2 regions of the Anaerosporomusa subterranea genome follow, and region 2 is predicted to be linked to the other one. Evidence: riboswitches for the same ligand, from Rfam matches in the RefSeq annotation. Region 2 holds a riboswitch; the other holds the start of a gene.
The links. A riboswitch is a leader RNA that binds a small molecule or an ion and turns the genes downstream of it on or off. The one in region 2 is predicted to bind S-adenosylmethionine.
Positions count from the first base shown of each region.

Region 1: another riboswitch for S-adenosylmethionine. It lies ahead of AXX12_RS18555 (MetQ/NlpA family ABC transporter substrate-binding protein); the one in region 2 lies ahead of metA (homoserine O-acetyltransferase MetA).

Region 1 is NZ_LSGP01000028.1:123,244-126,658, reverse strand. It holds gene AXX12_RS18560 (nickel-dependent lactate racemase family protein) at 1-808, opposite strand, end outside; gene AXX12_RS18555 (MetQ/NlpA family ABC transporter substrate-binding protein) at 890-1,726, opposite strand; SAM riboswitch class I at 1,917-2,017, opposite strand; gene AXX12_RS18550 (YbaK/EbsC family protein) at 2,138-2,617, opposite strand; gene AXX12_RS18545 (bifunctional diguanylate cyclase/phosphodiesterase) at 2,858-3,415, opposite strand, start outside.
Region 2 is NZ_LSGP01000026.1:82,066-85,480, reverse strand. It holds gene AXX12_RS17235 (nitrite/sulfite reductase) at 1-357, opposite strand, end outside; gene AXX12_RS17230 (threonine synthase) at 378-1,583, opposite strand; SAM riboswitch class I at 1,819-1,920, shown strand; gene metA (homoserine O-acetyltransferase MetA) at 1,991-2,908, shown strand; gene AXX12_RS17220 (ACT domain-containing protein) at 2,924-3,391, shown strand.

The DNA of each region.
Region 1 (3,415 bases), on a different contig from region 2:
CGACGGAATATACTTTTTCAGCTAGATCTACGCCAGCATTAAAGGCTTCTACTGTATCACCGTAAAAAACCCCCACAGCTCCCCCATGCCGATTCAGCACTGTGTTAACGATCGTATGCAAGCCAACAGCTTTAGCAATGCTATTCAGTTCATTACGCACCGGGTTTTCACGAAGTCCCAGGTTCAAGCGAGGTGACCGAAAGCTCAAAAGATGGGTTCCGGCGGTTGTCTGCTCACCTGAAATGCCTGGCTGAACGATCTTAGCTCCACCAGCAAATCCAGGAACAATGTGAGGCACTATACTGCCAATGCCAATCTTAAAATCTGCTTGAACTACTTCTTTATTAACTAAAATTCTGGTACCATTCGAAGTTTCCCCTAAATCCTCCAGCAGATCAAAATTCTTATAATCATGGTTTTTAATCGTTACCCGGCGAACTACTTCTTCACCAAACTTTAAAAGGATTTCATCTTGTGTCATGAAACGATGCGTACCTAGAGCAATAATGACAGTAATTTGCTCATCTTTAACCCCAGCATCGTTTAACTCATCTAATAGTATTGGAATAATCTTGTCTGTAGGTGTCAATCTTGTGTTATCATCTGCTACCAATACCACTTTTTGAGCTCCTTGGGCAAGCTCCTTTACAGTTTTAGTGCCAATCGGATGGTTGACAGCTCGGACTACTTCCCTGCGAACATCAGGCACTGCTTCAAAATCTTTTGGCGAATACACACCAACAATATTTTTCTTCGGCACGCGGAACTCTTTAGTGTCATTTCCATAGGGGATTTTAATAGTTTCCATGCTTATTACTCCTTAAGAAGTGACCACAGTAGACTGTTATGTACTACTGTGGTCACAATTTCAGTGTCTATCCACTTTTTCTTACCAGCTTGGGAGAATGGTGCCTTTGAAATGATCGAGAACAAATTGTTTAATAGGCTCTGATTGATAAATCTTTGCGAATTTTTGATAAGTAGGATTATCCTTATCTTCCGCTCTGACCACGATCAGGTTAGCATAAGGAGAGTTGCCGTCTTCCACTAAGAGTGCGTCTTTGGCAGGAACAAGGCCGGCAGGAAGTGCATAGTTTGTGTTAATAGCGACGAGATCCACGTCATCCAAGGATCGAGGGGTCTGGGCAGCTTCAATTTCAATGATTTTGAAGTTCTTCGGATTTTCCGCTATATCAAGGACAGTAGCATGCACGCCTACGCCCGGCTTGAGCTTAATAACTCCGGCTTTTTCTAGCAGCAGTAAAGCACGGCCGCCGTTAGTAGGATCATTAGGAATAGCGATAGTTGCTTTCGGCTTCAAGTCAGCGATGGCTTTTACCTTCTTGGAGTATATGCCCATGGGAAGGATGATTGATTTACCGGTAGCGACAAATTTATACTGTCTGTCAGCCATGGCTCTTTCAAGGAATGGCTTGTGCTGGTACACGTTAATATCGAGATCCTTCTGTGCCAATGCCACATTAGGCTGAATGTAATCGTTAAATTCAACGATTTCGACCTTAAGGCCCTGTTTTTCCGCTTCGGCCTTAACCTTTTCCATTACTTGCGCATGGGGGCCGGCAGTAGTTCCGACCTTGATACTGGTTTTAGCGCCGCCCTTGTCAGCTGCTTTGTCAGCTGCTTTTTCAGAACTGCCGCAGCCGACCGCTAGGAGTAGAAAAAGAGTTGTCATAAGAAGTGCAATTGCTTTTGTGAACTTGTTCATGAAATAACCTCCTAAAAATGATAAAATTGAATACCTTTCACCACTGATGTAAAATCTACTTTCTCAATATATCGACTAGCGAGTGGCCTGGAGGTCCCAGAGTGTATGCATCCACTTTGACACCTTAACCTTTGCCCGGAGCAATAAAAAGCCCCTCTCGATGAGAGGGGTAAAACACGCATTGTGTTCCCTCTCATCTTCCAGGATTTCTCCTGCTGGATTTAGCACCTCTGCATTTCTGCCGGTTGCCGGGTGTCATCGGGCCAGTCCCTCGACCACTCTTGATAAGAGTCAATATTCGATTGCTAATATAATATCAGCTTCAAATGTCGTTGTCAATATGTTTAGGCTGGCAATTACCGTCAGTCTACTTTTGGGCTAAGCCTAACGACATCGTCACCACGAAACTTTTCACGATGCAACCCAATCTTTGCAGACGTCGACCCACATCAACCCTTGCGCATATTGATATAATTCATCGCTTGTTAGCTCTATAGCCGAATTACTACTACCGCAGGCTGGAAAAACAGTATCAAACCGCTTTATTGAAACGTCAACATATGTCTTCACCTTAGAAGTCTTGATGGCAAAAGGACAAACACCGCCTACTGCATGACCGGTGAATTCAAGAACCTCATCTGGGGTTAACATCTTTGCTTTGATTCCAAATTGATCCTTAAACTTTCTATTATCCACTTTTGCATCGCCGGCGGTCACAACTAGAATGCATCCATTTTCATTCTTAAAGGAAAGTGTCTTTGCAATGCGAGCCGCAATAACCTGCAACGCCTGTGCTGCAAGCTCTACCGTTGCACTTGAGACTTCAAACTCCATAACATCATTTGCTCTACCTTGCTGTGCAAAATAATCTTTTACAGCTTCAATTGCCATTTTTATTACTCTCCTTGAACCCCACGAGCAAACGAAAAAGGTTTCCTGCGGGTCTTCTTTATTTCTCGAACGGCTCGAAGCAATGAATATCACTCAAGCCGCCGGCGTAGCGCTTTCGGCAATCTTTCTTTTTCCTAATAGTAATTGCCATCCTGGCTTGCAGTCAAACAAAAGTACGCGATCCAAAGCTCAACTTTATTGGTATCGTCTTATACCTTCTCAATATGTAGACGCTACTTCTTATATAATCCTTGGAAAAATAAACGTGATAGCTTCTTCCTCCGGAATAGGCTGACTAAAAACATATCCTTGAATGTGATCACAGCCAATCTTCAGTAGCAGCTCAAGCTGATTTTCAGTTTCCACTCCTTCAGCAACGATGACCAAACCCAAAGTATGTCCCAAATTAATAATGGATCCCACCAGTTGCAACTGTTCTCTTCCATCGGTAATCTTGTCCATAAAGGATTTATCAATCTTCAATGTCCCTACCGGCAAGCTCATTAAGTATGTTAACGAGGAGTATCCTGTACCAAAATCATCTAAGGCAAGCGTCACTCCCATATGTCGCAACTCTTCCAGTTTAATAGCACTATCTTCCATCGATTCGATCAATGCACTCTCTGTAATCTCAAATTCGATTTGTCCCGGTTTTATACCCGCCTTCTTAATCGTGTCACAAACAGTGTCTACAAAGTCATCCGCTATCAGCTGACGCGGTGATATATTAACCGCAATATGAACATTCTCTTTTTCCATATCAGCCAATCGCCGCGCAAACCGGCAAGCTTCTTGAAG
Region 2 (3,415 bases):
AAAGATATCTGGTAAATATTCTACACGGATCCAATGGAACTGAATCGCATGCCTTGTCGAGATATCCAGTAAATTGCGGCCATAATCACGGGCTATCTTGCCTAACGTGCGGGCCTGCAAAGAAGTGAGCACTCCGCCGGGAATTTTTACGCGCAGCAAGAAAAACCCATCTTCTTTCGGCCGAGAAATATACAGCCCCAACCATTTTAAGAGATCGAAGTCTTTTTCCTCAATTGCTGCAAAACCAAGCTTTGCAAAGCGCTCAATATCATTGATGATATCAAGGCCGTCTTTTTCCAATTTAATCAGTTCAACTTTATTTAACTTTGAACGATCTTGAGCCCAAACTGGTTCCATAAATTAAATCCTCCTGTCTGTTATCCAGGGATATCTTCAGACGGCTCCAATACAGGAACATCTACTCTAACTGTATTGGGGTATTTCAATCCGCTGCCCGTATTGAGCAAAACTGTCTTTTCTCCGGATTTTATCCAGCCGCTATTCAATAGCCGTTTATAGGCTGAAAGAGTAGCAGCTCCCTCAGGGCAGATAAATAAGCCTTCTGTCCTGGCCAGTTCCGCTTGGTCATGTAAAACCTCTTCGTCAGATACGGCGATTGTGCAACCGCCGGTTTGCTTGACCGCATCAAGAACCAAAAAATCGCCAAGCGCTTTCGGCACATTGATTCCAAACGCGATAGTGGAGGAATCCGGCCAAAATTCAGATGCTGCCTGTTTTTCTTCCCACGCCTTGACGATTGGCGCACAGCCTTCGGACTGGACAGCGACCAATCGGGGCATTTTATCGCCTATCCAACCAATCTCGCGTAATTCCAACAAGGCTTTGTAAATACCGATAATACCGACACCCCCGCCGGTAGGATAAAGGATGACATCAGGAACTTCCCAACCAAGCTGTTCAGCTATTTCCAGACCCATGGTCTTTTTGCCTTCAATCCGATACGGCTCTTTAAGGGTAGATGCATCTGTCCATTTGTTCTTACTTACCGCTCGTGCGATAATCTTGCCGGCATCGCTGATTAGTCCATTAACCAAATACAGCTTCGCCCCGGCGATGGCACACTCACTTCTGGTAATCGACGGCGCTTCAACAGGCATCACAATATAGGCATCGATCCCCGCCTTCGCGCAATAGATAGACCAAGCCGCACCGGCATTGCCATTGGTCGGCATGGCAATTGCTTTTACGCCAAGCTCTGCAGCGCAAGTCACCCCCATCGCCGCGCCACGGGACTTGAAAGTACCGCCGGGATTTAATCCTTCATCCTTCAGATACAGCCCGGTTGCTCCCAGGGAACGAGCTAGTTTCTCCAAAGGAATCAACGGAGTCATGACTTCTCCTAATGATATGATACTTGTTTCGTCCTGAAATGGCAACAGTTCGCGGTAACGCCACAGGTTATGCTTGCGTCTGGCCAATGCATCTTTGGAAAATGACGCTTTAACTTTGGCTAAATCATACCTCACTAATAGCGGCGCTCCACAAGTCGGACAAAGTTGGGCGATTTTGTGGGGTTCCAAATGCAAACCGCATTTGGAGCACTCTAAATGAGACACATACATGTCTAATCTCTCCCTTTGATTTTCTTTAAAATCTCCTGATCTACCATAACACAAACAAGGCCAAATCATCCCATAGGGGAATGATTTGGCCTTCAGTATTTCTGATCAGCACACAGTATGAAGTTCTCTTAGAGTATACACAAACACTTGGCAGGTGTCAAGGGGATGTTAAATTATTATTATTGACAGTATACTATACTATATGCTACTATTCAATTTAATTACATATCAATTACTCTTATCTAGAGTGGTCGAGGGACTGGCCCGATGACACCCGGCAACCGGCAGCAATGCAGTGGTGCTAATTCCAGCAGAACATTGTTCTGACAGATGAGAGGAGAGCGGAATAGAAAACCCCTTTCCTCGTGGAAGGGGTTTTTATTTTAATCAGAAAGAGGAGGCACCACATGCCAATTAAAATTCCGAACAACCTGCCTGCCACCAATGTTCTCGAAAGTGAGAATGTTTTTGTGATGTATGACAACCGCGCGTACACTCAAGATATACGTCCCCTTAAAATATTACTGTTAAATCTTATGCCGACAAAAATCGTCACAGAAACCCAACTCCTACGTCTGTTAGGAAATACACCCCTGCAGGTAGATATTGATTTTATGTATACCGCTACCTATGAGCCTACTAACACATCACCGGAGCATCTGATTAAATTTTACGAAACCTTTAATGATGTAAAATCGCGCAGATATGATGGCATGATTATTACCGGAGCGCCTGTCGAACAAATTCCTTTTGAACAGGTAGCGTATTGGGATGAACTTTGCGCCATTATGGAATGGAGCAAGACGCATGTATTCTCGACTCTCCATATTTGCTGGGGAGCTCAGGCAGGATTATACTACCATTACGGAATTCCCAAGTATGATCTTCCGCAAAAAATGTTTGGCGTCTTCCCGCACAAACGGCTCTGCCCAAAACATGACAAACTATTCCGTGGCTTTGATGATATTTTCTATGTTCCACACTCCAGACATACAGAAATCCGCCGCAGCGACATTGAAAAAGTTTCACAATTATGTATACTTTCAGAATCCTCCATTTCGGGTATTGGCACTGTCGCTGATATGAACAATAGGCGATTTTTCATTACCGGCCATTCAGAATATGATCCTTTCACGCTAAAAACTGAATATGACCGTGACGTGGCACAGGGTTTGCCAATTCAGATACCATACAATTACTACCCTAATGATGATCCTTCAGAAACACCAGTCGTTCTTTGGCGCGGCGCTGCCAACCTGCTATTTTCGAACTGGCTCAATTATTATGTTTATCAAGAAACCCCCTTCGATTTGTCTAAGCTGTAACAAAGGAGTGTTAAATTGAAGATCAGAGCCGTTAAGATTATCGACGGGGCTGCGCCAATAATATCCTGCCAATCCGAGATTAGCCAAATAAAACTGGTGTCCAAACGGCCTCTGAATGGCGAAGAAATCCGGGATATTTTCCGGATGATATCAGACAAACAAATTACTTTACAGCTGATTACTGTTCATATAACACAAATAGTCTTTTCCGTACCCTGTTTAATGGCAGGCGCTGTTATGGACCTATTTAGCCAATCTGAATACCGCATTAATGCCATTAATGATTGCGCGGAAGTCAATATTTCCGGCGTGCAGGTCAGTGATGTGCCGCAGATCACTGGGAAAATTATTGAAACGCTAAGTTCCTTGAACGTTGCGATCCTCCACTTAACTACTTCCCAATCCTCCGTGTCGGTTTTGGTGGAGCAAGCGCATTTACCTGCAGCAAGAAACACTATTCATGCTGCACTGCACTTATTTTGAGATTATATGAAAAAGCGGATTTGA